DNA from 4 places in the Staphylococcus massiliensis genome. Region 3 is predicted to be linked to each of the others. Evidence: predicted binding sites of a transcription regulator. Region 3 holds the regulator's gene; each other region holds the start of a gene.
The links. The regulator Rex, encoded in region 3, represses fermentation and respiration genes when NADH is low (regulators of the CRP and FNR family bind a similar motif). The targets are predictions, from matches to a motif close to TTGTGAAATATTTCACAA.
Positions count from the first base shown of each region.

Region 1: ACF3N8_RS06715 (L-lactate dehydrogenase) is a predicted target of Rex. The motif match lies at 5,721-5,738, and genes of this name have one in related genera.
Region 2: qoxA (cytochrome aa3 quinol oxidase subunit II) is a predicted target of Rex. The motif match lies at 3,493-3,510, and genes of this name have one in related genera.
Region 4: ACF3N8_RS03930 (nitrate reductase subunit alpha) is a predicted target of Rex. The motif match lies at 5,140-5,157, and genes of this name have one in related genera.

Region 1 covers NZ_CP171119.1:1,360,225-1,367,856, forward strand. The annotation lists gene ACF3N8_RS06685 (bifunctional 3,4-dihydroxy-2-butanone-4-phosphate synthase/GTP cyclohydrolase II) at 1-81, shown strand, start outside; gene ribE (6,7-dimethyl-8-ribityllumazine synthase) at 94-561, shown strand; gene ACF3N8_RS06695 (proline dehydrogenase family protein) at 990-2,123, opposite strand; gene ACF3N8_RS06700 (hypothetical protein) at 2,657-2,992, shown strand; gene ACF3N8_RS06705 (ISL3 family transposase) at 3,156-4,469, opposite strand; gene ACF3N8_RS06710 (alpha/beta fold hydrolase) at 4,798-5,613, shown strand; gene ACF3N8_RS06715 (L-lactate dehydrogenase) at 5,770-6,723, shown strand; gene ACF3N8_RS06720 (MarR family transcriptional regulator) at 6,847-7,257, shown strand; gene ACF3N8_RS06725 (class I SAM-dependent methyltransferase) at 7,323-7,632, opposite strand, start outside.
Region 2 covers NZ_CP171119.1:2,178,839-2,186,470, reverse strand. The annotation lists gene qoxC (cytochrome aa3 quinol oxidase subunit III) at 1-226, opposite strand, end outside; gene qoxB (cytochrome aa3 quinol oxidase subunit I) at 219-2,204, opposite strand; gene qoxA (cytochrome aa3 quinol oxidase subunit II) at 2,213-3,325, opposite strand; gene ACF3N8_RS10520 (DUF5011 domain-containing protein) at 3,725-4,048, opposite strand; gene ACF3N8_RS10515 (globin domain-containing protein) at 4,290-5,432, shown strand; gene folD (bifunctional methylenetetrahydrofolate dehydrogenase/methenyltetrahydrofolate cyclohydrolase FolD) at 5,492-6,349, opposite strand; gene purE (5-(carboxyamino)imidazole ribonucleotide mutase) at 6,562-7,044, shown strand; gene purK (5-(carboxyamino)imidazole ribonucleotide synthase) at 7,031-7,632, shown strand, end outside.
Region 3 covers NZ_CP171119.1:1,185,361-1,192,992, reverse strand. The annotation lists gene agrC (quorum-sensing sensor histidine kinase AgrC) at 1-835, shown strand, start outside; gene agrA (quorum-sensing response regulator AgrA) at 848-1,564, shown strand; gene ACF3N8_RS05670 (GH32 C-terminal domain-containing protein) at 1,608-3,101, opposite strand; gene ACF3N8_RS05665 (sulfurtransferase TusA family protein) at 3,576-3,800, opposite strand; gene ACF3N8_RS05660 (YeeE/YedE family protein) at 3,815-4,903, opposite strand; gene ACF3N8_RS05655 (redox-sensing transcriptional repressor Rex) at 5,035-5,691, opposite strand; gene ACF3N8_RS05650 (ABC-F family ATP-binding cassette domain-containing protein) at 5,820-7,632, shown strand, end outside.
Region 4 covers NZ_CP171119.1:837,132-844,763, forward strand. The annotation lists gene nirB (nitrite reductase large subunit NirB) at 1-995, shown strand, start outside; gene ACF3N8_RS03905 (nitrite reductase (NAD(P)H) small subunit) at 1,006-1,311, shown strand; gene cobA (uroporphyrinogen-III C-methyltransferase) at 1,302-2,225, shown strand; gene ACF3N8_RS03915 (VOC family protein) at 2,296-2,730, shown strand; gene ACF3N8_RS03920 (TSUP family transporter) at 2,919-3,686, opposite strand; gene ACF3N8_RS03925 (nuclease-related domain-containing protein) at 3,891-4,778, shown strand; gene ACF3N8_RS03930 (nitrate reductase subunit alpha) at 5,200-7,632, shown strand, end outside.

The sequences.
Region 1 (7,632 bases), 170 kb from region 3:
ATTGAATTAGTAACAAAGCACAATGAACATAATCATGAGTATTTAATTACAAAAAAAGAAAAAATGGGACATTTAATTTAGGAGGTCATTTAGATGAATTTTGAAGGTAAATTAACAGGTAGTGGATTAAAAGTAGCAATCGTGGTTAGCCGTTTTAACGATTTTATTACGGGTCGCTTACTTGATGGTGCTAAAGATACATTAGTGCGTCATGATGTTAAAGAAGATGACATTGATGTCGCTTATGTACCAGGTGCATTCGAAATTCCACTCGTAGCGAAAAAATTAGCTAAAAGTAATAAATATGATGCAGTAATTACGTTAGGCTGTGTCATTCGTGGTGCAACAACGCATTACGACTACGTATGTAATGAAGTTGCGAAAGGTGTTTCTCATGCGAACCAATCAACTGATACGCCAGTTATCTTCGGTGTTATTACAACTGAGACAATTGAACAAGCAGTAGAACGCGCAGGTACGAAAGCTGGTAATAAAGGTGCTGAAGCTGCAACAGGTGCTATTGAAATGGCAAACTTATTAAAAAGTTTACCTGAAGCATAAGTTGTAATTTGAAATAACGATAGTTGAAATAATGAACCCCCCCAAGGGAGAAAGCGTGCTCCCTTGGGGGGTTTTTGTAATTTCTATATGTGATGGATTTAGTGGACTAGGTATATCCTGGATTAAGTATGATGAGGGGAGTAGGGTGCAAGACTTGATTAGATATTCGTCATCAAGTTTGAAACGGTCTGAGACTTGATTAGATATTCGCCATCAAGTTTGAAACGGTCTGAAACTTGATAAGCATTTACGCATCAAGTTTGAAACGGTCTGAAATTTGATTAGCATTTACGCATCAAGTTTAAATCGGTCTGAGACTTGATTAGGATCACGTCATCAAGTTTCAAGTGCACCCTAAAGCTTGAAATATCTCAAAATTTCTAAAAATGAAAAAACTAGGGATGCACGCATCCCTAGTTATCATCTAATTAGCTTGATTTTTGATTGTTATCAAAATCAGGTGTTACAAATAACTCGCCATTCACTTGTTCGTGAGCTTGGTTTGATTTGTTGTAACCTTCGTATTTATGAAGTTGTTCGTCTTTATTGTCTTTTTTCTTATTCTTACCGAATAATGAAGCAACACCAGCGATTAAACCACCAACGGCCACTGCACCTGCAACTGCTGAACCAACGACAGTTAAAGTTTTAGGTGTTACAAATTCTTTGAATGCTAAGTTAATGTTTTGAGGTCTTTCAGCTAAGCGTCTCATGAAGTATGCAAACCAATCGTCACCGTATGGCACATAAATCGTGAAATTATAGCCTTCTCTAGCAATAGATTCAGCTAACTCGCTTCTGAAACCGTATAACATTTGGAATTCAAAGTGATCTTTATTAACGTTATTATCTTTAGCAAATTGTTTCACATGATTGATAATATCGTGGTCATGTGTTGCGATTGACGTTAAGTTAGTCGCAGTTAATAAGCGTTTCTCGATAATACGGATATAGTTTTGATCGATTTCTTCTTTAGTTTGATATGCAATAGAAGGTAATTCTTTATAAGCACCTTTTACGATACGTAAACGTAAGTCAGGATATTTATCTGCAATTGCTTCAGCGTCATATAAATATGTTTGAATTACTGTTCCTACATTCTTGAACTCGCCGCGTAAGCGATCTAATGTTTCAAGGATGTGATGTAAGCTTGCAAATTTTTCAGTATCAATATTGATGTGGATGTTACCACATTTGTGTGCTTCTAATAAAATTTCTCTTAAATTTTCATATGCAAGTTCTTTGTCGAATTCACTACCTAGTTGGCTAATCTTTAAAGAAATATGTGCATCTACATTGTGTTCATGAATCGCGTTAATCACTTCAATGATTTTGTTTTTAGATTCAATAGTACCCGCTTTGGTATTAACAAACTCCCCTAAGCTATCTACAGATACAGAGATATTCTTTTGATTTAACTCCTTGATAGTTTCAATAACAGACTCGATAGTCTCTCCAGCAACTACTTTGTTTGCCCCCAAACTCGGGCCAAACTTTCTAGCTAACTCGTTTAACGCGGTACTGTTAGAAAGACCAATAAAAAAGCTCTTAAATAAGCCCATGAAAATTCCTCCCATTTCTTTTCTTTTTACTAGTGTATCACGATTCAGAAATGAGGAAAACGTTTTCACATACTTTATTTCAAATTATTGATAATTTTTAGACAATTACTTAACATTTACCGCGTTTGCCTTCGCATCAATAGGTTGCTGCAATACACTGTTTACAACAGGTGCACCACATAATAATAAGATTATGAAAATACATTTTAAGATAAATTTCATAGTTAACTCCTATTAATCGTATTCGTATTCAATTCCAACTTATCATGTATATGTGAATGCCATGATAATCTATTGTAAATTTATATTGATTTATTTTAAAAGTCCTTTTAACCATTATGACAGTGTTTAAGAATCGTTCACTTATTATAAGAAACAATATGTAAATACATCTAACTGTTCCAGTAAATAACGCCTTAGTAATGTAAATTTAGTGTAAATAACACCTTGTAAAATTTACTATATCTTTAAAATTAAATCGTGTTAACCATGGTAAAATATGAATGTAGATTGGAAAAAGGAGTTTTGAGGTTATGTTTAGAGATTTAGGTTTCTACATATTCGGTCATCAACTGGATAAATTTATTCAATATTTTATTTTCGAACTTCTTATTATTACGCTATTAGCAGTTATTGCTACAATCTTTCTTAAGAAGGCATGGGTTATCTTTGCAGTAGTTATCGTATTAAACTTAATCGATATCACGATCATTGCTAACTTTGACGCAGGTGGCCAAGGAATCGGCGCATTCTTCAAAAATTGGTTCACTTTATTCTTAGCAAAATTATTCCCAATGTTCTATGAAATTTTATTAGCAATGTTAATTACAAATTTACCGTTTATGCGTAAGAAATTTAATTTAGCTTAAAAATAAGGGACTTTAAAACCGGCTCTACGTCAAATTCGGTTGGTAAAACCGTAGACGAATGATTTGCTTTTCGCTTTCCTGTGGCGCTCGTTGGGAGCTAAAGCTTCGCTTGGATCTCCCTTACTCACAGAGCCACGGGAGTCTTCAAGCAATCATTCTACACCTATGCTACTTCATGCATAGGTGTTTTTCTTTGTCTAAGTTTATATAAGCGTGACATGAGTAATATTCTGTCTCTAAAGTTTGCGTAATTTCTATAACCATAAGCATTTCTTTTAAGTAATTTTATTTTATTATTTATGCCTTCAATCGGACCGTTAGTTATCATAGGGTGATTTAAAGTATTACATATGAAGGGTAAATACTTCATAAATGATCGCAGTACTCTCATTAAACCTTCTGAAATGTGGTTTTGACGAGATTTATACAGTACTGATCGAAATAAATCAATATCATTATGCTTCAATGCCAGTATTAATTCTTGTCCTATCTCGTAAGTGTTATTGAGCGTATTATCGTTAGATAATAAGTACGAAACGATGTCTTTTTCAGTAATTAAAGTTTTGAATAATCGATGATATTTATAGTTTATAGCGTTAAGATTTAACTTAGGTTTTAAAAGTAGTTTCCAATACCGTTTATATTTATTGTAAAGTGGGCGCCTATTACGTCTAGCTTGATTCATGACTTTAACTCGGGTACGGTTAATCTCACGATTAATTGCCTGAACGATATGAAATCTATCAATAATAACTAAAGCATTAGGGAAAACATCTGATATTAGATCCATGTATGGTTCATACATATCTATACATACTGTCTTAACGCGCTTTCTTGCGTAAAGATCAAACTTCATGAAGTAGTTTTTGAGGTTAAACTTTCTTCTATCACTGACAATGTCAATAATTTGATGAGAAGTACTGTCACAATAGATGAAACTCATTGAAGCATCAACATTTTTAACGCTTTTGAACTCATCCATCATAATGTGCTCAGGCAAATGCGAACCTACTTTATGTCTAATTTCATCAACGGTTTGTTTAATGATTCGAACCACCGTAGGTGATGATACACAACAAGATTCGGCAACAGATTTAATGGAACGTACTTCTCTAACTTTGTCAGCTATAAACATTTTCAAGTTGTTAGATAAGCAACAATACTTATCTACTATAGATGTTTCAGCTACAAAAGTTCGATTACAATTGTGACACAAATAGCGTTGCTTCTTTAATTCTAGTAGACATGGAAACCCACTTAGGCGTGGTAATTTAACATTAATTACTCGAAATCCATGCTTTATAATAGTGCGTTGATGATTAGTGATACCACAGTGTTGACACTTATCAGCTTTGGAAGAGAGAACCCCATAAAGCATTATATAGATTCTTCCTTTTATTTCTTTTTCATCAGTCTTTTCCTCGATGACTAAATTTGGTTCTTTCAATCTTAAGAGTTCTGTTATAAAATTATTCACAGGCGCATTATCTCCTTTTTGTTAGTTTGGTCACTTACAATTATAGAGATAAATGCGTTCTTTTAGTACAAAAAATAATTCGGCTAATGACCTCGAATGAGGTCACCAACCGAATTTATTATAGAGCCTTAAAACCACAGTGAATGCTGTGGTTTTTTATTTGGCTTTTCAAAAAGGGGAAATGTGAAGAATCCTTATCTAATGATGAGTTTTAGACCAGTAAATTTGTGATAATAATAGTAAAGTACCTAAACTTTAAAATGGTTTTTAACATATAAATTTTGATACAATAAAAATGTATGAATTTCTTATAGAAGGGGCTTTAGAGATGTGGAAATGGGAAGCTGAAAAAGAAGCTAAAGGCGTAATCGTCATTACACATAATATGTTAGAGCATACTGGGCGCTATGCTTATTTAATTACGAAATTACGTAGAAATGGCTTTCACGTGATTATGGGAGATTTACCAGGACAAGGCCAAACTTCTCGTATGAATAAAGGGCAAATTGAAAAGTTCGAAGTGTATCACGAACGCGTGCTTGATTGGGTTCGAATCGCTGAAGAATATGAATTACCAGTGTTTGTATTAGGGGTTGGATTAGGCGGTTTAATCTTACTTAATTTATTAGAACGCGTTAAATTAAACCTTGAGGGCGTTATTTTAATATCACCACTTGTTTCATTTAACCAAAGTAACAAGTTCCGAAAGAAAGCACTTGCATCAAATTTTGGAAGTTTAAATAAAGATGCTAAATTTGATATAGGTATTGAATTACACGATTTAACACGTAATTTAGATGTCATTGAAGATGCGAAAGATGATAGCTTAATGATTCGTAAGGTAAGTTATCATTGGTTTAAAGAAGTTATTCACAAGATGAAAGACACGATGGATCATTTAAAAGACGTCCCGCCAATTCCAATGTGTATCATGTATGGTAGTGAAGATGAAATCTCTGATGTTAAAGCGATGGCGCGCCTTCCTAAAGTCTTAAAAACGAACGAAATGTACTTCAAAGTTTGGGAAGGGTTATTCCATGAAATACATAACGAACCAGAAAGGGATTATGTCCTAAGATACATCCTATCATTCTTAAATAATCGTATTTATTCAATTGGCTTTTCAGCGGAAGAAGTTAAATAAAGTATGTCATGAATAGGTGAGAATTTAATGTTCTCGCCTATTTTTTTATGTTTTAAAATTTTATTTGAATAGCATTGAAAAAGCAAAAGATACTTGTTATAATTAGTTTGTGAAATAAATCACATAACTATATGTGAATGGGAGAGGAAAGTAAGTATGGAGTCACAAAAAAGTAAAAAAGTTGTATTAGTAGGTAATGGTGCTGTTGGATCAAGTTATGCATTTGCGATGGTCAACCAAGGTGTTGCAGATGAGTTTGTTATCATTGATTTAAACAAAGAGAAAGTATTAGGGGATGTAATGGATTTAAATCATGGTGCACCTTACGGCATGTCACCTGTGAAAGTTAAAGCGGGTGACTATAAAGACTGTCAGGATGCAGATTTAGTAGTCATTTGTGCAGGGGTAGCTCAAAAGCCTGGTGAAACACGCCTTCAATTAGTAGAAAAAAATACTAAGATCTTTAAATCAATCGTTTCTGAAATCATGGCAAGCGGATTTGATGGTATCTTTTTAATCGCTACAAACCCGGTAGATGTGTTATCTTACGTAACTTTAAAAACATCAGGACTACCTAAAGAACGTGTTATTGGTTCAGGAACTATTCTTGATACAGCGAGATTTAAGTATTTATTAAGTGAGACATTTAACGTATCACCATCAAGTATTCACGCGCAAATTATTGGTGAGCATGGTGACTCAGAATTACCAGTTTGGTCAAATGCGAATATCGCTGGCCAACCACTATATGATATCTTAAAGAACGATCCAGAGAAATCTCAACTCATTGATGAAATTTTTGTTAAGACGCGCGATGCAGCTTATGACATCATTAAAGCAAAAGGCGCGACGTACTACGGCGTAGCTATGGGCTTAATGCACATCACTAAAGCAATCTTACGTAACCAAAATCACGTATTAACGGTTTCAAGTTATTTAGAAGGTGAATATGGAGAAGAAGATGTTTATGTAGGTGTTCCAACTGTCGTTAACAAAAATGGTGCGCGTAATATTATTGAGGTACCACTTAATGAAAAAGAAACAGAACAATTCAATCACTCTGTAAGTGTGTTAAAAGAAATTCAAGATTCAGTTTCACACCTTGTATAAAAGCTTACTTAGTATAATTTACTAAAATGTAGCCTAAAATTAATTATTTAAATAAATATCATGGTTAAAAAATATTATTTTGGGGTATAAACCTATATATATGCTTTATAGGGAGGGCTAAGTATGGCAAGTACACCAAAATATAACGTAAGTGATGTCGTATTACTTGACGAATTACAAAAAGATATCGATACAATCTTTGAGAGTATTGAAAAAGAATATAAATTAACTAAAGACGAATTCTTAATACTTATAACATTATGGCACAAGGGTTCAATGACACTAAAAGAAATGGATAAGTATGTTAAGGTTAAATCATATAAACGTACACGCACTTTTAATGATTTAGTAGAAAAGAAATGGATTTATAAAGAACGCCCTGAAAACGACGAGCGTACAGTTATTATTCATTTCAATGAAGACTTTAAAGATAAAAAAGATGCCCTTGTTACGTATACTTGTGAAGAGATTAAATCTCAAGAAGATGCCTTAGTCAATAACTTAAAAGCAATTATCGATACTTGTAAAATATAAGCCATACAAATAGGGTCGTTGATGATTTGGAATATGACATCCAAACCGTCAACGACCCTGTTTTTTTATGCTCTCTTTTCAATGGCGCAAACAAATGGCGGGTTATTTTTCTGATTAATAAATGCGTACTTAAGTACGTGTGCCTTATCTTGTGGTAATGACTCAAGGTACTGAAGTACATCATCCTTTTCAATTTTACCTTCGTCGTGCCCTGGGTAGATCACGATAACTATGATGCCTTCTACCGTTAAGATATCAAAAATGTTTTTAATCGCCTCTATAGTTGAATGGCTCTTAGTCGTAATGGATTTGTCGCCCTTAGGTAAATAACCTAAGTTAAAGATAGCAGCGTTAATTTGGTGATCGTGATGCGGA
Region 2 (7,632 bases), 990 kb from region 3:
TATACGAACTAATTAAAAGTAAGAACGTCATAATTAGAACAAGTGGAAGTTCAAATAAGTCCGTTGTTAAGTGGCCACCATAACCACCACCATGCTGTAACGTTAATAATGTTGCAAATAACGTACCGAATAATGCGAATTCAGCTGTCAGGAAGATCCAAAAGCCGAGTTTATTCAAATTACCTTCATGCGTTTGCGCATCAATTGTATTTGTATGATTACTCATGACTCATAGCCTCCCTTTCTTTAATACGTTCGTTTCTTAAACGTTCTTCAGTTTGTCTTACTTCATGCTCAGGGATATGGTAACCATGTTCGTCTTCGAAACTACGATAAATCATAGTTGCAAATACGCCGATTAAGCCTAAGATTGCTGGTAAGATTGTTTCGAATACTAAGAAGAAACCAGCAATAGTGAAGAAGATTGACATCCAGAAACCAACGTGTGTGTTATTAGGCATGTGAATTTCACCGTAGTTCTTGTTGTCTAGGAAGTGACGACCTTTAGCTTTCATGTCTACGAAAGTATCATAGTCATCCCAATCTGGTGTTACAGCAAAGTTGTAATGAGGTGGTTTAGCAGAAGCTGTTGACCACTCTAATGTACGTCCTAAGCCGTACCAGTTATCACCAGTAGCTTCACGTGGTGATTTAAAGTGACTCCATACGATATTGGCAACTAAGAATAAGAAACCAATTGTCATGATGATAGCACCGATTGTTGAAATAAGGTTTAAGATAAACCAACCATCAGCATTACTGTAAGTGTAAAGACGACGTGGCATACCATCTAAACCTAAAACATATTGCGGTACGAACGTCACATTATAACCAATCATGAAGAACCAGAAACACCATTTGTTAAGTTTCTCTTGTAACTTGTAACCCATCATTTTTGGATACCAGAAAATTAGGGCAGCTAAACAAGCGAATACGACACCGGCAACAATTACGTTATGGAAGTGGGCTACTAAGAAGTAAGTATTGTGGTATTGGTAGTCGGCAGAAGCCATCGCTAACATAACACCAGTTACACCACCGATAACGAAGTTCGGTATGAATGCTAATGAGAATAACATTGGTGATTCGAATGAAATTCTACCTTTATGAAGTGTGAATAACCAGTTAAAGATTTTCACACCAGTAGGTACTGAGATTAACATTGTTGTGATTGAGAATACTGAGTTAACTAAAGCACCATTACCCATTGTGAAGAAATGGTGAACCCATACTAAGAAACTTAAGAATGCGATACCTGCAGTTGCCCAAATCATACTGTGATGACCGAATAAACGTTTACGAGCAAATGTAGGAATGATTTCTGAGAATATACCGAATGCTGGAAGGATTAAGATATATACTTCAGGGTGCCCCCATACCCAGAAGAAGTTAGCCCATAGCATTGGCATACCGCCTTCGGCAACTGTAAAGAACGTTGATCCGAAGATTCTATCTACTGTCATTAATGCTAATGCGATTGTTAAAGGTGGGAATGCTAAGATGATGATTAATGCAGTTACGAAAGTAGTAACTGTGAACATCGGCATTTCCATGAAACGCATTGTCTTCGTTTTAAGTTTAAGTATTGTAACGAAGAAGTTGATACCGGTCATTAAGGTACCGATACCTGCTATCTGAATAGCTATTAAGTAGTAGTTAACACCTGGTCCTGGACTAAATTCACCAGCAAGTGGTGCGTAGTTTGTCCAACCTGCAGCAGGTGAACCACCGATAATGAATGATAAGTTGAACAGTAACATACCAGAAACGAATAACCAGAAACTAATGTTATTCATAACAGGGAATGCTACGTCGCGAGCCCCAATTTGTAATGGAACGATAACGTTCATTAAACCAATTACGAACGGCATCGCCATAAAGATAATCATGATTACACCGTGTGTCGTGAAAATCTCGTTGTAGTGGTTGGATTCTAAGAACTTATTATCAGGTATCGTCAATTGCGTACGTAATAATAAAGCATCTATACCACCACGAACAAACATTAATATTGCACAAACAAGGTACATAAAGCCGATTTTCTTATGGTCGACCGATGTGAACCATTCTTTGTATAGGAACTTCCATAACTTAAAGTAAGTAATAACAGCTAGTACTCCTAGAACCATAAATGGTGCACTGATTTGTGCAAGAGTAATCATCCAGTTACCTTGAACTAAAAGTTCATGGAAAGGGAAATTAATCCAATTCATTAATGTTCACCTCCATGCTCTTTTTCTTTTTTCTTAGACTTAGATGCGTCTTCTGACTTAGCACCTTCAGAGATTTCTTCCATCTCATCCATGTTGTGGTCTTCTTCTTTCTTGAATTCACTGTCATAAGATTCGTTGTTACCTAAAATCATTGCCTTCATACCATGACGTTCATAGTTAGGGTTTGTGATTTGAGGTTTACGAGGTGGTTTAACTGGTTTATCAGAAACACCTTTCTTTTGATCATAGAAGTTAGGATCTTTAGGTACGAATTTATAACGATCATAAGCATAGAAGATGTATTCAGGGTCAGCAGCTGGATCAACAAATGCCATATGTGTACCACTGAATGTTAATTCTTTGTTAGGTGTGATAGGTAAAATTTGTTTGTCAAATGTATCTTGAGTTAATTTCTTCTCACCTTGAGCTTTCTTAACCCATTCTTTGTACGATTTGTTGTCTACAGCTTTGACATCAAATGTTTGACGCGCAAAACCTTCACCGTTGAAGTTTGAGTTTCTACCTTTGAATGTACCTTCTTCAGAAGCTTGTAAAGTCCATTCCATCGTCATGCCAGTCATAGCGTACTTTTGACCACCAAGTTGTGGAATCCAGAAACTCGTCATAGTGTCCATTGATTGTAACTTGAATACTACTGGACGATCTTTAGGAATAGTTAAATGGTTAACAGTTTCAATTTTTTCTTCAGGATAACTGAAGAACCATTTAAATCCAGCACTAGTAGCATAAATTACAATTGGATCTTCCTCTTTCTTTGGTTTTTCCTCTGCACTGTATAGCGCTTGTATAGTTGGAATTGCTAAAGCGATTAAAATCAATACAGGGATGACGAACCAAACAGTTTCAAGTAAAGAGTTGTGGTGCATCGTTCCTGATTTTTCAGTATTCTTTAAACGATATTTAATACTGAATATCATGAAAAGAATAAATACCACAGCAACAATAACAAGCATAAATATAATCGAATAAATGATTAAGAATTTTAAATCGCTTGCCATTGGCCCTTTTGCGTTTAAAACTTCTAAATTAGAACAACCACTAAGTAAGATAACGGCGCCTAAAAATAGAAGTAAAGACTTAAATTTTGACACTTTCTTAACCTCCTAATACTACAAATGTAGGGCTTATCACTAATTTTAAAATATTACGCAATATTTACAAGAGGTTTAACGATAAATTTAAGTAAAAAATCTGCTTAAACCGTTGTGAAATGGGGACTGGCGTGGGTTCAAAGATTTGTTAAGAATATGTGTACATTTTGTGAAAACTGTCATATTTAACTTTTAGTAAATAATTTGATGAAAAAACGCGTGAATTTGGCATATAAAAAGGGGTTTTAAGTTCATTCGAATATTAAATTTTGAAAGAAATTAGGGGAATTCCTGACATGAAATTAGGGTGCTTTTTCGTAATATGAGATTTACAATGAAATTGAGATAGAAAAAAACTGGAGCTAAAGTTAACTCCAGTTTGTGTTCATTTAATTTTGATTATTGGTCAATTACTTCGATAAAACGCGTGTGTAAATCTGTAGCACCATCTGAATCTCTAACTTCATATGTAATTTTGTATTTACCTGGTTTATCAGTATCCACATGGCCATTAATTTTAATCTTATCTGTTAAATCGCCGTCTTCTTTATCGTAAGCACTGATGCCATTTCTTAAGTTGAAGTTTTCTCCAAGTTCAATCACACCATCTTCAACGCCTTTAATTTGAGGGATGGAGTTACTAGTAGCTTCAGCATTTAAGTTTGGAGATACTAATGTAGCTGAAACTCCGATTGCGGATAATGATTGTAAAAGTTTGTTCATGTGATAAAGCCTCCAAGATAATCAAAATTGTAGTTATATATAAAGTTACATTACTACCTATGATTTTACATCAATCTATGGTCGTAATATACCTAATCTTTATTAAAATAGCATTAAAATTCTATCAAAATCTTGTAAGCGTTATGAAACTTATATGGCTTTTACTGTAGTGGTAAATGGTGTTTCATGTAAGTTTTAATAATAAATATTGTATAGGTTAAATTTTTACGGGAGTGATTTTATGTTAACGAGTGAAGAAAAAGACATTATCCAACAAACGGTGCCAGTGTTACAAAAGCAAGGGACTGAAATTACGCAGACATTCTATAATAGAATGTTTAATCAACACCCAGAATTAAGAAATATGTTTAACCAAACGAACCAAAAACGCGGCTTTCAATCTACTGCGCTAGCACAATCGGTATTAGCTGCAGCGGTAAATATCGATGATTTATCAAAGATTTTACCTGTTGTAAAAGAGATTGGTTATAAGCACTGTGCATTACAAGTATTTCCGGAACATTATCCTATAGTAGGTGAGAACTTACTAGCAGCTATTCAAGAAGTTGTTGGGTTAGAGGAGAGTCATCCGATTATTCAAACTTGGGGTAAAGCTTACGGTGAAATCGCTGACGCGTTTATTCAAGTTGAAAAAGAAATTTATGATTCTATGATTTGGGATGGTTTCAAACCATTTAAGATTACATCTATTGAAGAAGAACGTTCTGACATTAAAGTGTATACAGTAGACACTAATGGTATTGATTTAAGTCAATATGTACCAGGTCAATATATTACAGTAGATGTTAATAGTACAAAGTTACCTTATCGTGCTAAGCGTCATTATTCAGTAGTTGAAGGTACGCAAGACAGTTTGAAATTCGCTGTTAAACGCCATGTTGAAAATGATATGGAAGGTGAAGTATCTGCAATCTTACACGACGAGTTTAGTGTAGGAGATGATATCTTATTATCAGCGCCAGTAGGTGGCTTCAAAGTTCACAACCCTGAGCATGATCAATTATTTATCGGTTCAGGCATTGGGACTACACCATTAATTCCTATGTTTAAACAAGCTACATCTGAAAGCCAAGATGTTAAATTTATTCAAGTTGCTGATAAAGCGGGCGAGAGTCCTTTTGAACAAGATTTAAAAGAAATTGCAGAACAAGGTAATGCTAAATTACACATTCATGACAAATCAGTTGAAGGTTATTTATTAAAAGATGAGTTGAAGGACTATCTAGAGGCTAACACTGAAATTTATGTATGTGGTGGTACAGTCTTCATTCAAGCAATTGTTAAAGAATTAAAAGCGTTACACGTAGATATGACGAAAGTTCACTTTGAAACATTCGTTCCACGTTTAAGTGTAGAAGTATAATAATAAAACCCGAACCTTATATGAAGGTTCGGGTTTTTCTATGCCTTAATGAATACGCTTTATTCAATTCCACGGCGCATTTTTTCAGCTAATAATGTGTTGTTAAGCACCATTGTAATTGTCATTGGGCCAACACCACCAGGTACTGGTGTAATTGTGCCAGCAACTTCTTTAACTTCGTCGTATTCAACGTCACCTTTTAATTTACCGTTTTCATCAGGTGTATTACCAACGTCAATAACTACTGCGCCTTCTTTAACGTCATCTTTAGTAACTAATCCAGGACGACCTACAGCACTTACGATAACGTCTGCATTTTTAAGGAATTCTTGTTGGTTTTGACTTCTAGAATGAAGGATTGTAACTGTCGCGTTTTGTTGAATTAATAACTTAGCTACTGGTTGACCTACGATGTGGCTACGACCAATAACAACCGCGTTCTTACCTTCTAAGTCCATATCAGAGTGTTTTAATAGTTCCATAATACCTAGAGGTGTACATGGTACAAATGTTTGTTCATCAATATAAAGTTTACCAATATTTGCTGGGTGGAAGCCATCAACGTCTTTTTCAGGGTTAATTGCTTCTAATACTTTTTGTTCACTTACTTGTTCAGGTAAAGGTACTTGAACTAAGATACCGCTTACTGAATCGTCATTATTTAAACGTTCTAATTCGCTTAATACTTCTTCTTCACTTGCGCTTTCTTCTAAATGTACGATTTCTGAAATCATACCAATTTTCTCAGCTGCTTTGTTTTTAGCTTTTACGTAACTTTGGCTTGCACCGTCATTACCTACTAAGATAACGGATAATTTTGGTGTGTAACCTTTTTCTTTTAAAGCCTCTACTTGATCTTGAAGACCTTGTCTGTAATCTTTTGCGATTTGTTTACCGTCTAAAATTTTCGCTACCATTTAATTCATCTTCCTTTCTTTTTGGTAATCGAACTTTCAATATCATTATAGTTCTAAAATACGTGTTTTCGCTTCAAAAAACGAAAATTATAACTAAATAATTGATGAAAGTTCGATTTTTGGATTGAAAAAGCAATAGATGATTGATATGCTATATCTGTAATATACATCTATTAAGCATACAATTTCAAATGATTGAAAGGGTGTTCAACGTGAAAGTTGCGGTTATTATGGGCAGTTCTTCAGATTGGGACATTATGAAGGAAAGCTGCACTATGTTAGAAACATTAGAAATTCCGTACGAAAAGAAAGTTGTATCAGCACATCGTACGCCTCACATGATGGTAGATTTTGCTACTAATGCTAAAGATAATGGCTATGACATTATCATTGCAGGTGCTGGTGGTGCCGCGCACTTACCAGGTATGGTTGCTTCTATGACAACATTACCTGTTATAGGCGTACCAATTGAATCTAAAAGTTTAAAAGGACTTGATTCACTATTATCAATCGTTCAAATGCCAGGCGGTATTCCAGTAGCTACAACAGCAATTGGTAAAGCAGGCGCTAAGAATGCTGGTATTTTAGCAGCAAGAATGGTTGGCATGACAGATGATAAAGTGAGCCAAAACCTTAAAAATTACGAACAGTCGCTCGTAGAGAAAGTAGAGGAGATGCAAAGTGACCTTCAATAAGCTCAACATGGGAGATACGATAGGTATTATTGGAGGTGGACAACTTGGCAAGATGATGGCACAATCCGCTCAAAAGATGGGCTACCGTGTTATTGTGCTTGATCCTGATGCTGAATGTCCGACTCAATATGTATCACACGCGTTTATACACGCGAATTACGATGACGAAAAAGCTTTAAATGAGCTTGGTGAGAGATCAGACGTCATCACATATGAATTTGAAAATATTGATGCGAAACAACTCAAAGCATTAACTGAAAAGTTCAATGTACCTCAAGGGTACGAAGCAATATCATTATTACAAGATCGTCTCACGGAGAAAGAAACCTTAAGTGAAGCAGGCGCTAAGGTCGTACCCTTTGTACAAGTGACGAGTCCAGATGATTTAAATCAAGCAATCCAAACGCTCGGCTTTCCACTCGTGCTTAAGACACGTTTTGGTGGCTACGATGGTAAAGGCCAAATATTAATGCAATCATCTGAACAAATTGAAGAAGCATTAACGCTCATTTCTCAACAAGAATGTGTAGCCGAACAATTCGTTAATTTAGACAAGGAAGTTTCGTTAACCGTGACAATTGGTCACGA
Region 3 (7,632 bases):
CTTCCTTTTAGCTATTACAATATTTTTAATATATAGATTTATGCCTGATACAGTATCTACTATCGAGCAATTTGATAATATAACTTTTGTATTTTTAGGTTTTATTATAATAATGCTTGTCATCATCGTTATTATTACTATTAATGTAGCCAGAGAACTAAAATATAGACACTACAAAGAAGAGTTAGAAACATATTATAAATACACACTTAAAATCGAAAGTGTTAATAATGATATGCGTAAATTCCGTCACGATTACATCAATATTTTAGCTACACTCTCAGACTTCATTCGCGAAGATGACATGGAAGGTTTAAGAGATTACTTTAACAATCATATTTCTCCTCTACAAGATAGCTTTCAACAGAAGAACTTTAAATTAAATGGTGTCGAAAACCTCCAAGTTAGAGGTATTAAAGGTTTACTTACAACCAAGGTTTTACAGGCTCAAGAAAAAGATATTCAAATCAGCGTGGAAGTTGCAGATCCTATTGATTATATTAATATGAATATGGTTGATTTAAGTCGAATACTTGGTATTATCATGGACAACGCGATTGAAGCATCAGAGCAAATTAAAAAACCTATCATTCAAATCGCATTTATCAAAACGGATAGTTCTATCATAATAATCGTGATGAATAAATGTTCTAGTGACACCCCTCGTGTACACCAATTATTTAAAAAGGATTTCTCTACTAAAGGGAAAAACAGAGGTGTCGGCCTTTATACACTTAAAGAGATTACAGATTCAACTTCAAATGTACTACTCGATACAACGATTGAAGGCCAATACTTTATACAAAAATTAGACATTTTAAATGAAGATGTATAAGGAAGTGTTGAGATGAAAATTTTAATTTGTGAAGATGATGAGCGTCAACGTGAACGCATGGTTTCAATCATTGAGAATTACATCATGATTGAAGATAAACCTATGGAAATCGAAATTGCCACAAATGATCCTTACGAGTTACTCGAACACTCTAAAAACATGACTGATATTGGATGTTACTTTTTAGACATTCAACTCGAATCAGATATTAATGGAATAAAATTAGGTAGCGAGATCCGTAAACATGACCCAATTGGCAACATCGTATTTGTTACAAGTCATAGTGAGCTCACGTATCTCACTTTCGTTTATAAGGTTTCAGCAATGGACTTTATTTTCAAAGATGATATTGATGAACTTAAGACGCGTGTTATAGATTGTATCGAAACTGCACACTCTCGATTAGACTTATTATCTAAAGAAAGTAACGTTGAAACAATTGAATTAAAACGCGGCAGTAATTCAGTATATGTGCAATATGACGATATTATGTTCTTTGAATCATCAACCAAATCACATCGTTTAATTGCTCACTTAGACAATCGTCAACTTGAATTTTACGGTAATCTAAAGGAACTCGCTCAAATCGATGACCGCTTCTTTAGATGCCATAACAGCTTCGTGCTTAACCGTAATAATATAGAACGTATTGATTCTAAAGAACGTATTGTCTACTTCAAGAACGAAGAATATTGTTACGCTTCGGTTCGTAACATCAAAAAAATATAGGTATTATATAGATGCCTTGAACACACTTAAAGCCAAGATGAACTTAGGATTCATCTTGGCTTTCTTCTTGTTCAGGTTCTTCAATAATCGATTTTAAATCATATTTTGTTAACTTCATGTACACTTGTCCAGATTCTGTTGAAGTACGTATGTACTTCGAATCTTTCGATGGGAAGATACGACTACTTAGCACACGCTCACCATCATTGCAGAATATTTCAATACTTGATGCATCAACAAAAATACGTAATTGTTTAAGTTCTTCCTTAAGCGTGGTTGACGTTCTTGTTTCACACGGTTCAGGCAATGGACCACTTTCAGAACGGTCTAACGTTAATTGATTTAAACGTTTGTTATAAATAATATGCGTTGCTTCGAATTTTGAAGCACGTAATTCAAAGTACAATTCTGTCGCATCATTTTCTAAAATATCTACAATGAGTTCATACTCTGTACCTTCAAATGGGTGTAATTGGCGATTAAATTTCGTTGCATAACCTAATGCGGTTTCTTCGTTATATCTCAGTGATTTTAAATCCTCTAAAGGACGCTGTTTGAGATCCCCATTTTCAATCGTTAACACTCTAGGGACTGTTAAGCAATTACGCCATTGGTCTTTATCTGAAGGATATGTGACGTCAGGCATAGACATATTCGCAAATAAAACGCGCGCTTTATGTTCATTTAAGAATGTTTTCGGTGCGTAAAAATCAAAGCCATCATCTAACGTTTTAAAGTCACTATGGGTAAATGTCATATCGTTAAATTCAAGCATACCCTTCGCATAACCCGTTAAGTAGCGCGTAGACGCTTGGTGCTTTTCCTCGAAGCCATAAATAATGAAGTCGAGATGATTCAGTCTAAAATAATCTGGTGCGACACGTCTTATACTCTCATCAACGAACGACGTTTGAACTTCACCAACATACGTCCATTGAAACGGATGTACTGCCTTGTAAACAATAATTGTACCTTTGCCCTCTTGATTCTGACCACCAAGAAATGCATACATACGACCTTCATGCATCACGACATTCGGATCTCTAACCATATTGAAATCGCCTTGATCATGCGTAATCACAACTTCTTGTTGCTTTAAAATCGAGCCATCATTCGTAAGCTTAGCAACGTGTTGTTTATAAATTGGTTCGTCATCATTAGATACAGTTGTGAACATCATATATAAATCATTATCATAAATAAATGATGAACCGTCTCCTAAGCGACGATCTTGGTCGATGATTTCAGGTGTCATATATGTATGATGCGGTTTAAGATGCGTAAGTTGATCACCTTTGAAATGGTACCAATATGGTAACTGATGATCTGTGCCATTAGGGAAATTAACCGTTTGAATGAAATAAGTATGGTTATAGAATATTAAGCCAGACATCTGCTGCATAACGCCTGTAGGTGGTTGAATATGGTAGGTTTGTCTATAAATAGAGGTATTCACTTTCTCTTTTAATGCTTCTACTTCTTCAGGTGTTAAATCTTCGTAATGTTGAAATTGTTCTTTTTCTGTCCATGTGCGCATTGTCAAAACATCCCCTCTTTAAAAGTCCAGTCAAACCTATTTCTCATTCCGATTGAAATAGTACGTTTATCCTTATTTTATCACATCAACAGGAATGTAATCATTATTTCACGTATATTAAATCAAAAAGCATTAATATATCGTGATTAAAATTAGCGTCAACACAATTTCTAAAATTAGAAGGGTCTGAAACATAAGTCGTGAAATAAAGCATTTAAGCTTTATTTCATACAATTCTCAAAACAGCTGACTCAGAGGGCGGGGCCCCGGCAAAGAAATTTGCGTAGCAAATTAACAAGCTATGCAAGCTGGGGCTCTTTATTATGAACAAAGAAGCCTGAGCTTCTTTGTAAGTCCAACTATCGTATTGAAAATACGAGTTGGACTTTAGAAGACTACAGGCTCCGGCCATGCCCCAGGAAAGCATGCTGTTTAAGGGAATTGTAAATTATGTCCCAGACCCCCATTTAGCTATTAAGCTTTTTGAATTGTAATCGTCCAAGAAGCATCTCCTAATTGCTCGTAGTTCGTAACGGGATAGCCGTTCTCAGCTGCGAAGTTAGGTAAAGCTTCTGTTGCCTGTGTACAATCGAAATCTATTTTAAGTTCGTCACCATTTTCGAGCTCATTCATTTTTTTCTGAGCTTCAATTAATGGAAACGGACATACCATTCCTACTGTTCCTAATTCATATAACATAACAAATCCTCCTATTAAGCCGTTTGTGTACCACGACTTGAAGTCGCTGTAGATGATTGGTGCTGTACTTTCTTCATAGGTCTTACAAACATGAAGTAACTCATAAACCATGATCCTACAATCATTGAAGCAAGTCCAATCCAACCTTGCCAAGACATAGCAGCTGTTGCAACTAAACCGTTACCAATCGAGCAACCGCCTGCAACTGCTGCACCAAAGCCCATACATACACCGCCAATCACACTATTACGGATGGTCTTTTTATCGGGTAAACGCCATTTAAATTCACGTGAACCTTTAGCTGCGATGTATGAACCAATAAAGATACCTAATACTAAGGAGACACCCCAATCAAGCGCGCTCATATCACCTGACACAAGGAATGTAACGATATTTGATGATGGTGTCGTAATACCAAGTCCACCCTCACGACCAGTAGACGTACTCATCGGCCACGCGATAAACGCGATTAAGCCAACTCCTATTGCCGCAACAAATGGGTGGAAGCGCTTTTCAAAGAGAATATGTCTGAAACCAGTATACTTTTGCTTCAGTTTAGGCATCGGTATCTTAGGTTTCGGTTTACGTAACGTCTTAACGACAAAGAATAATGTGATTAGCGTTAAGAGTAGCACAAATACCCACATTGGCACACCTGTAGACGAAGCCATATCTGCGTTCGCTACGGTATGCGTATTAATCTTATCCATTAAAGGCTTTAAAACACCATGTTTCGTGGCTGCTGCACTTAATGCGTAAAAGACAAGTGCGACAAAGCTCCCTATGAGACCTTCGCCAGCTCGGTACCAAGTACCTGTAGCACAACCGCCTGCTAGGATAATACCTACTCCAAAAATAAACGATCCAATAATCGTTCCTATAATTGGAAATGTTTCATTATGAATCGTAAGTAAGCCTGTGCGAGTGAGAATAAGTAATCCGATACTTTGTATCGTAATCGCAATCAGTAGTGCATAAAACATCTTATTATTTCGTTGAACGTACATATCTCGAAAGCCGCCAGTTAAGCAAAAGCGCGTTCGCTGCATGACGAATCCTAGTAAGATACCAACGATCAACCCACTTATAATGATCCAAGTCATAACTTATCTCCTTTATATCCGACTTATATGATAAGTTTAATAATAATAGAGACTTGAAGAAACTTCAACCCTAAATTTAAGACACGACATAAATGGTTTTCACCACTTACCTCGTGTCTTAAAATCGCGCTTTATTTACCATAATTCTTCATAAAGAATAGTAAGGATTGTAATTCGATACCTAAATCAATTTGATGTACTTGTACCTTTGTTGAAGTTGTAATACGTCTTGGCGTGAAGTTTAAGATACCTCTTACACCTGCTTTAGACGCATAATCCGCTACCTCTTGGGCAGCCTTTTCAGGTGTAGTAATAATAACCACTTCAATACCTTCTTCTTTAATAACCTTTGGTAAGTCATCTAAATGCTTAACATTCACATTACCGATATCACTACCAACAACCGCTTCATCTATATCGAAAGCTTCTGTAATCGTCATTTCATCATGAATTGAAAAGTTATATGTAAGTAACGCACGTCCTAAGTTACCCACACCAATTAAACCTATTTTAATTTCGTCGCTTTCACTCAGTTCAGATTTAAAAAACTCAAGTAAGCTATCTATGTTGTATCCGTATCCCTTTTTACCAAGTTCACCAAAATATGAAAAATCACGACGAATTGTTGCGGAATCTATATTTAAACCTTCACTTATAATTTTCGAATTTACACGCTCTACACCTTTAGATTTTAGCGTGTTCACAAAACGATAATACAAAGAAAGTCGCTTTAAAGTCGCACGTGGAATTTTTACTGAATCATGTTCCACCGTATAAAATCCCTCCATTAGTAGTTTATGTGATGTCTTTCACAGAATATACCTAATTATAACTGATAGTTCACTCAAAATAAACAGTTACTATTTCAACTTATATCTTTATCATGTAAAATAATCATATTGCGAGGTGCGGAATAATGATTTTATTACAATTAAACAATATAACAAAATCATTTGATGGAGAAGATATTTTTCAAGATGTAAACTTTGAAGTTAAAACTGGCGAACGTATTGGTATTGTTGGTCGTAATGGCGCAGGAAAGTCAACACTTATGAAGATTATAGCAGGCGTTGAAAATTACGATGCCGGCCATATCTCTAAAGTTAAGAATCTCAAACTAGGTTACTTAACACAACAAATGATGTTAAATTCTAATAAGACCGTCTTCGAAGAAATGTCTGAACCTTTCAACCATTTAAAGGAAATGGAAGCAAAGATGCAGCAAGAAACGAATTGGTTAAGTGTGCATGCTGATGAATATGATACGGAAACTTATCGAGAGCACATCGCGCGATACGAAACATTATCTAATCAGTTTGAACAACTTGAAGGTTATCAATATGAAAGTAAAATTAAGACCGTGCTTCATGGACTTAATTTTAAAGAAGCTGATTTCGATCGCCCTATTAATGACTTTAGTGGTGGACAAAAAACGCGCTTATCTCTTGCTCAAATGTTATTGAAAGAGCCTGACCTACTGTTACTTGACGAACCGACCAACCATTTAGACATGGAAACGACTGAGTGGCTTGAAGATTACTTAAAATTCTTTAAAGGCGCCATTATCATCATCAGCCATGATAGATTCTTCCTAGATAAAATTGTTAAACAAGTATACGATGTGGCTTTAGGTGAAGTTAAACATTACATCGGGAACTATGGTCAGTTTATCAAACAACGTGATCAATATTATCAAAAACGTATGCGTGAATTTGAACGTCAACAAGACGAAATTAAACGCTTAGAAACCTTTGTTGATAAAAACATCGCTAGAGCATCGACGAGTGGTATGGCGAAAAGTCGTCGTAAAACACTTGAGAAGATTGAACGTATTGATAAACCAATGTTGGATGCGAAACAAGCTAATATCCAATTTGATTTCGACCGTAATACTGGAAACGATGTGATGCATGTTAAAGACTTATCTATTGGCTACAACGATGTCATCACAGAAGGCATTCATTTTGATGTGACTAAAGGTGACCACATCGCGATTATAGGTCCTAATGGTATTGGTAAATCCACATTAATTAAGACGCTATCTAATGATTTACCTGCTTTAAATGGTCATGTTCAATACGGTGCTAATCTAAAAATTGGCTATTATGACCAAAAACAAGCCGAGTTTAAATCATCTAAAATAATCCTCGATTACATTTGGGATCAATACATGCATCTCCCTGAAAAGGAAGTTCGAGCTATACTCGGACGCTTTCTATTTGTACAAGATGATGTGAAAAAGGTCATTAACGATTTATCTGGTGGTGAGAAAGCGCGACTACAACTTGCTTTATTAATGCTTGAACGTAATAACGTGCTTATTCTAGATGAGCCTACTAACCATTTAGATATCGATTCCAAAGAGATGTTAGAACAAGCACTTAAAAACTTCGAAGGCACGATCATCTTTGTTTCTCACGACCGTTATTTTATTAACGAGATTGCGACGAAGGTCTTTTCAATGCAGAAAGGCCACCATCGTATGTACATCGGTAACTACCAATATTATCTTGATAAATCAGAAGAAGAACGTGCACTGAATGCGATAGAAGAAGCGTCAGACGGCGCTGATTCTAAAGTTGATACAAGTGATGTGTCGTATCAAGATCATAAGGAAGCTAAGAAGCAGATTCGTAAATTAGAGCGAGAAATAGCCTCTATTGAACAAGAAATTTCGTCACTTGAAGCTCATATCGAATCTATTGATGAACAATTAACCGACCCCGAGG
Region 4 (7,632 bases), 350 kb from region 3:
TTGTTGAAAGTAAGGCAACAGGTATTTGTGCGTGTACAGATTTAAGCCGTGATGAAATCGTAGCGGCGATTCGTGAGAAAGGTCTTAAGACGTCTAAAGAAGTACGCCACGTCTTAGACTTTAATGATAAGGGCGGTTGTCCGAAGTGTCGTCCAGCGATTAATTACTATTTAAATATGATTCATCCTACTGAACATGAGGACGAGAAAGCGTCACGCTTTGCGAACGAACGTTACCATGCCAATATTCAAAACGACGGTACGTTCTCTGTCATTCCTCAAATGAAAGGTGGCGTGACGAACCCTGACCAATTAATCCGATTAGGTGAAGTTGCGAAGAAATACAATGTGCCACTTGTTAAAGTGACAGGTTCTCAACGTATTGGTTTATATGGCATTAAGAAGGAAGACTTACCGCATGTATGGCGCGACCTTGGTATGCGATCTGCGTCTGCTTATGCGAAGAAGACCCGTTCTGTGAAAAGTTGTGTCGGTAAGGAATTCTGCCGTTTTGGTACGCAGTATACGACGAAACTTGGTATTCGACTTGAATCAACGTTTGAATATATTGATACACCGCATAAATTTAAAATGGGTGTTTCAGGTTGTCCAAGAAGTTGCGTAGAATCAGGTGTTAAAGATTTTGGTGTCATTGGTGTTGAAAATGGCTTCCAAATCTTTGTTGGTGGTAACGGTGGTACGGACGTTGTTGCGGCGACGCTTTTAACAACAGTGCCGACTGAAGATGATGTGATTAAATTATGTGGTGCGTACATGCAATATTATCGTGAGACTGGTATTTATGCGGAACGTACAGCGCCTTGGTTAAAACGTATGGGCTTTGAGCACGTTCGTGACGTTGTTTTAGATCCTGAGAAACAGGACGAGCTATATGACCGTATTATGATTGCGAAGAAAGCGGTTGAGGCGGAACCTTGGAATGAAATTGTGAATGCATCTTCTGATCAAAAAATCTTCGAAGTAGAGAAAGTGTGAGGGTAAGATAATGGAGAAAATTAAAGTTACGACATTAGATGAAATGACACCTTTAATTGGTAAGAAAGTTATCGTTAAAGGTACTGAAATCGGGTTGTTTTTAACTGAGAACGGTGACATTAAAGCGGTTCATAATGTGTGTCCACATAAGCAAGGGCCTTTATCTGAAGGTACGGTGAGCGGTGACTATGTATATTGTCCATTACACGATCAAAAGATTGATTTTAACACAGGTGAAGTTCAAGCGCCAGATACAGGTTGTGTCGCAACGTATCCGGTTGAAATCGTGGATGGTGACGTATTTGTATGTGTATAACTAAAGGCTTTGTATCGTTAGTAGGTGCGGGCCCTGGTCATCCTGATTTACTTTCTCGAAAAGCCGAGCGTGTCATTAAGCGTGCAGATATTATCTTGTACGATCGTCTGGTAAACCCTTTTATCATTCAGTTTGCGAAACCTGAAGCTGAATTAATCAACGTTGGTAAAATACCTTACGGCAAGCAGGTGAAGCAAGAAAAGATTAATGCGCTATTGGTTGAAGCTGCTTTTAATCACAAGCATGTGGTTCGTTTGAAAGGTGGCGACCCTGCGATTTTCGGTCGTGTAAAGGATGAGGTAGAGGCTTTAGAAGCGGAAGGTATTGCGTATGAAATCGTGCCCGGTATCACGTCGGCGTCAGCGGCGGTAGCGTCATATGGCGTTGGTTTAACAGAGCGTAACGTTGCGACAAGTATTACGTTTACGACCGGACATTTTAAAGACTCAATGGAACGCGATATTGATATCACATCGTTGTTAGATGGTGGCACGCTCGCGATTTATATGGGCGTGAAGCGTTTGCCGAAGCTCATGGACTTTATTATGACGCAAGCTAAAGTGGATTATAACGTTGTTGTGATCTTCAATGCGACGCGTTTTAACGAGTTTAAAGTCGAGGGCACGGTGTCGAATATCGCGGATCAAGTGGCGAACGTAGACGTAGCTGGTCCGGCTGTTATTATCGTGGGTGATGTAACGACTTCCATTTTGGAAAAGCAACATATTATTAAAAAGCGTTTTCTAATTAAAGGTATGTATGATGATGCGATGACTAAAGCTTTAGATTTATATGACGACGGATATGAGTGTTTTATTGAGGTAGACGAGGCTGAAACGCGTCATCCATCTCAGAGGGCTTTTCAAAGGGAGATTATTGAAGAGACACACTTTGATGATTTTATAAAAGTTTAAGCAAATAAGTAGATTAGTTTAAACTAAGGTGGGTAATATTAGATATCATCTATTTGGAGGTCTTTAGAAAGTGAAACAATTACATCCTTACATCGCATTTGAAAATACTAAAGAAGCATTAGAATATTACGAAACTGTATTTAAAGCGACTGACATTAACCGTTTACCTGTAGGCGAAGCACAAGCTGAACAATTTGGCGTATCAAAAGAAGAAGCCGCTAATAAAACGATGCACTCAGAATTTACAATCGCCGGTGTGAAATTAATGGCTTCAGATAGTTTCGGAAATCATGAAACTAATATTAACCATGCCATTTCATTAATGATTGATTTCAGTGTTTCAGACGAGAAGGAATTTGAGGATATGAAAACATTATTCGATCACATTTCTCAAGATTCTACTGTGAAAGTTGAAATGCCGTTAGAAAAACAATTCTGGGGCGGCGCTATGGGTACACTAATCGATAAATATAATATTCGTTGGATGTTCCACGGTCAAAAATAATTTGCTTTATAAATCATGATATAGAATAAACCCCTCAACATTTGCGTAATGTCGAGGGGTTTTGTTTGGTTTCATAAACGTTTTGAAAGCGTTTAAGTGATTAAGGTGTTATATATGATGTTGAGTCGCGCTTGAGAATGAAATACGTGCGACGCGTAAAGTTGTGAAAGTAATGGTTTTCGATAAATCTACAAAAAGTGCTTCGTAACATAGTCGTACACGTTCTTTAGAAGCAATATGAGTGTGACGCCGATGAACAGGGATTTGACGTATGATACGCCTTTACGAATCGCGAATTGGCTACCGGCGAAGCTACCTGCGATCATTGAGATACCCATAATGAGTCCTACTTTATAGTCAACGTGTTGTAAGCACGCGAAGAGAATAATCGCGCCGACGTTACTTGCGAAGTTAATAACTTTGGCGTTACCCGCTGCTTTAAGGAAGTCAAAACCTACTATTAATAATAGGAATAAGAAGAAGCTACCTGTACCTCCGCCTAGGAATCCGTCATACATGCCGATGATGAAGACGAAGGCCGCGAAGATGATGGCTTTCTTAGGAGGGAGTTTCTGATAGGTGGAAGTTTCTCCCCATTCTTTCTTAACGAGCGTGTAGATTAATACGAGAAACAGCATGATAATGACGAGCGGTTTCAAGAGTTCGGGCGGTATGCGGGTTGCGATGAGTGCCCCGAAGACCGAACCTATGAATGATAGCGGAAATAATTTTTTGACGATATGTAAGTCGACTTTCCGCGCGCGAATGAATGTGATGGCTGATGTGAGCGATCCGAATGAACTTGCGAGTTTGTTTGTTCCGAGGGCCGTAGCGGGATGTAAGCCGATTGCGAGTAGGGCTGGAATTGAGATGAGTCCACCGCCGCCAACTACTGAATCGATAAATGCGGATAGAAACCCGAATAGTATGATGATGATAATCATGTCTAAGTCCATAATTCCAACTCCTTCAAATGATTTATACCTAATATATCATAGGTTTTAGGTTGGTGCGGGGTAGATTTCGTCTGCAATTTTATTCATTTGGAAATGGAATTTGCGCAGTTTCTGAGTAATTGTATGTGGCTTTTAAAGTATGGTGGGCGTGGGCATTGAAAGGTGATATAGTTAAAGAAATTTAATGAAGAGGAGCAACAAGATATGAACATCAACGAAATGATGAATGCGTACTGGTTAGCGATTGATGGCAGATGTGATGTGGATTCTAAAACTGCGAGTAAGATTAAGAATATTAAGGTCGGTTTGGAGGGTGAGTCCCTCTTTGAAAAGCACTTGAAAGCGGTCGACCGGATTGTGTATGGGCGCAATTTGTACTTTAATCAAATGCACCCTTTGGAGATCGACTTTCTGGTGATTAACGGAAAGCAGGCGATGATATTTGAAGTGAAGCATTATAGTGGCGATTACAAGTACGACGGCGATGCGCTCGAGTCGGCTAAAGGCTTTAGGTTTGCGGCGCCGCATGTACAATTGTTGAAGCAGGTGAACGAGCTTAAGATGGTACTGAAGCGAGCGGGCTTGAGTATGTCGGTCAGTGCTTACGTAGTGTATACGAATCCGACGTTTACTTTGAGCGGAGGTATACCGCACCGCGGGTTTACCTTATTGCCGACCGAACTTCACAAAATTCCTACTTTATTTCCTCAGCGTTTTACCTCGAAAGATCAAATTATATTGGATAAGATACGTACCCAGCAGATAGATTTAACCCACCGTTTAAATTTTGAAAAGCCTTATGGTCTGGATCAGGCTAGGACCGGTTTGCGTTGTAGTTGTTGTAAGGAAATTGGATTCATAGAACCTGTACCTCATAAGAAAACTGTAAGATGTACGCGTTGTGGTTCTAACTTTATTAAGCGTGACGTGTATTATGAGCATTTGAAGGAGCTTTACTATATTAAGGACGACGGTTTCACTTTGAAAGAAGCTATGGCCTGGTGTGAAGGGGCGAGCTTTAATACTGTTAGAAGGATTAGTAATGATTTCTTCATATATAAAGGTGTTCGTAATAAAAAGTATTTTATTTAGTGAGCGATGGGTAAGCGTGTTGGCTGTAGATCGTATGTAAGAGCCAAGTTGAGAGGTCACATGGCTCTAAATTGCTTGTAAGAGCCAAGTGAAGAGGTGACATGGCTCTAAATCGCTTGTAAGAGCCAAGTGAAGAGGTGACATGGCTCTAAATTGCTTGTAAGAGCCAAGTGAAGCCATGACATGGCTCTAAATTGCTTGTAAGAGCCAAGTGAAGCCATGACATGGCTCTTATCCCAGCACTCCCCCCATCAACACCCTATCCCCAACTCTCACCTCCGCACTTCCATCTACCACATCATAATTTCAAAGAATAAGGGTTTTCCAACATCTATATAGGTTATTCCCTAATATCTATGCCTTGTGAAAAATTGTACAATCATAGTATGAATTACGGGACGATATTAAGGGAGGATTATTGATGGTTAAATTTGGATTGAATTTCTTTAAACCTACGGAAAAGTTTAATGGTGATTGGTCTGTTTTGGAAAATAAAAGTCGTGAATGGGAGAAAATGTATCGTGAGCGTTGGAGCCACGACAAAGTAGTTCGTACAACACATGGTGTTAACTGTACGGGCTCTTGCTCATGGAAAGTATTCGTTAAGAATGGTGTAATCACTTGGGAGAACCAACAAATTGACTACCCAAGTTGTGGACCTGATATGTCTGAATTTGAACCTAGAGGTTGTCCGCGTGGAGCGTCATTCTCTTGGTATGAATATAGTCCGCTCCGAGTTAAGTTCCCATACGTTCGTGGAAAATTATGGGATTTATGGACAGCAGCAATGGACGAACACCAAGATCCTATCAAAGCTTGGGCTTCAATAGTTGAAGATCCAGACAAAGCTAAAATTTATAAGTCTGCTCGAGGAAAAGGCGGTCATATCCGCGTATCATGGAAAGAAATCTCTAAACTTATCGCAGCTCAACTGATTTACACAATTAAAAAGGACGGCCCAGACCGTATCGCAGGATTCACACCAATTCCAGCGATGTCTATGATTAGTTACGCTTCTGGTGCACGTTTTATCAACTTATTAGGTGGCGAAATGCTCAGCTTCTACGATTGGTATGCCGACCTACCACCTGCTTCACCACAAATTTGGGGTGAACAAACTGACGTACCAGAATCAAGTGACTGGTACAACGCGGCTTATATCATGATGTGGGGTTCAAACGTACCACTAACACGTACACCAGACGCACACTTCATGACAGAAGTACGTTACAAAGGTACAAAAGTTGTGTCAGTAGCACCAGACTATGCAGAAAACGTTAAATTCGCAGACGACTGGATCGCACCTAACCCTGGTACAGACGCTGCAGTAGCACAAGCAATGACGCACGTTATTCTACAGAAATATTACATCGATGAACCATCAGAAATGTTCATCAACTATGCTAAACAATATACAGACATGCCATTCGTCATCATGTTAGACGAAGACGAGAACGGTCTTAAAGCAGGTCGTTTCCTTCGTGCAAGTGACCTTGGCCACGCTACAGAAAAAGGCGAATGGAAACCGGTTGTACTAGACAACCTTACAAATAATCTTGTCGTTCCAAACGGTACAATGGGTCAACGTTGGGAAGAAGGCAAGAAATGGAACTTAAAACTCGAAACTGAAGACGGTCAACAAATCGACCCATCTATGACAATCGCTAACGACACATACGACATCGTAGAAATCCAATTCCCGTACTTCGACAATGAAGGAAACGGTGTCTTTAAACGCCCAATTCCAGTTCGCAAAGTCACATTACAAAACGGCGAAACAACATATATCGCGACAACATTCGACCTTATGGCGAGTCAGTACGGTGTGAAACGTTTCAACCACCGATTAGAAGCTAAAGGTTTCGACGACGCTGAATCACTTTACACACCAGCTTGGCAACAATCAGTTACAGGCGTTAAACCTGAACTCGTAACGCAAGTAGGTCTAGAATTCGCTCAGAATGCAATCGACACTGACGGACGCTCAATGATTATCATGGGCGCAGGTATCAACCACTGGTTCAACTCAGACACAATCTACCGTTCAATCCTTAACCTCGTAATGCTATGTGGTTGCCAAGGTGTTAACGGTGGTGGCTGGGCGCACTATGTAGGTCAAGAGAAATGTCGTCCTATCGAAGGTTGGAGCACAGTTGCTTTTGCCAAAGATTGGCAGCCAGTCCCAAGACTTCAAAACGCAACAAGTTGGTACTACTTCGCAACTGACCAATGGAAATACGAAGAGTCTGGTGTCGATAAGCTTAAGTCTCCTTTAGCAAAAGACATCAAGCACCAGCACCCGGCTGACTACAACGTTACGGCTGCTCGACTAGGTTGGTTACCATCGTATCCACAATTCGATAAAAACAGTTTACTATTTGGCGAAGAAGCGAAAGAACAAGGCGATAACTCAAACGAAGCCGTACTTAAACATGCAATAGAGTCTGTTAAATCTCGCAAAACAAAATTTGCAGTTGAAGATCCAGACCTTCGCAAAAACCATCCGAAGACACTATTCGTATGGCGCTCAAACTTAATTTCAAGTTCAGCTAAAGGTCAAGAGTACTTCATGAAACACTTACTCGGTACGAAATCAGGATTACTCGCTGAACCAAACGAACAAGATAAGCCAGAAGAAATCGTATGGCGTGAAGACACAGAAGGTAAGTTAGACTTACTTGTCGCTTTAGATTTCAGAATGACAGCGACGCCTTTATACGCAGACATCGTACTTCCAGCAGCAACTTGGTACGAAAAACACGACCTGTCATCAACAGACATGCACCCATTCGTACACCCATTCAATCCGGCAATCGATCCACTTTGGGAGTCACGTTCGGACTGGGATATTTAT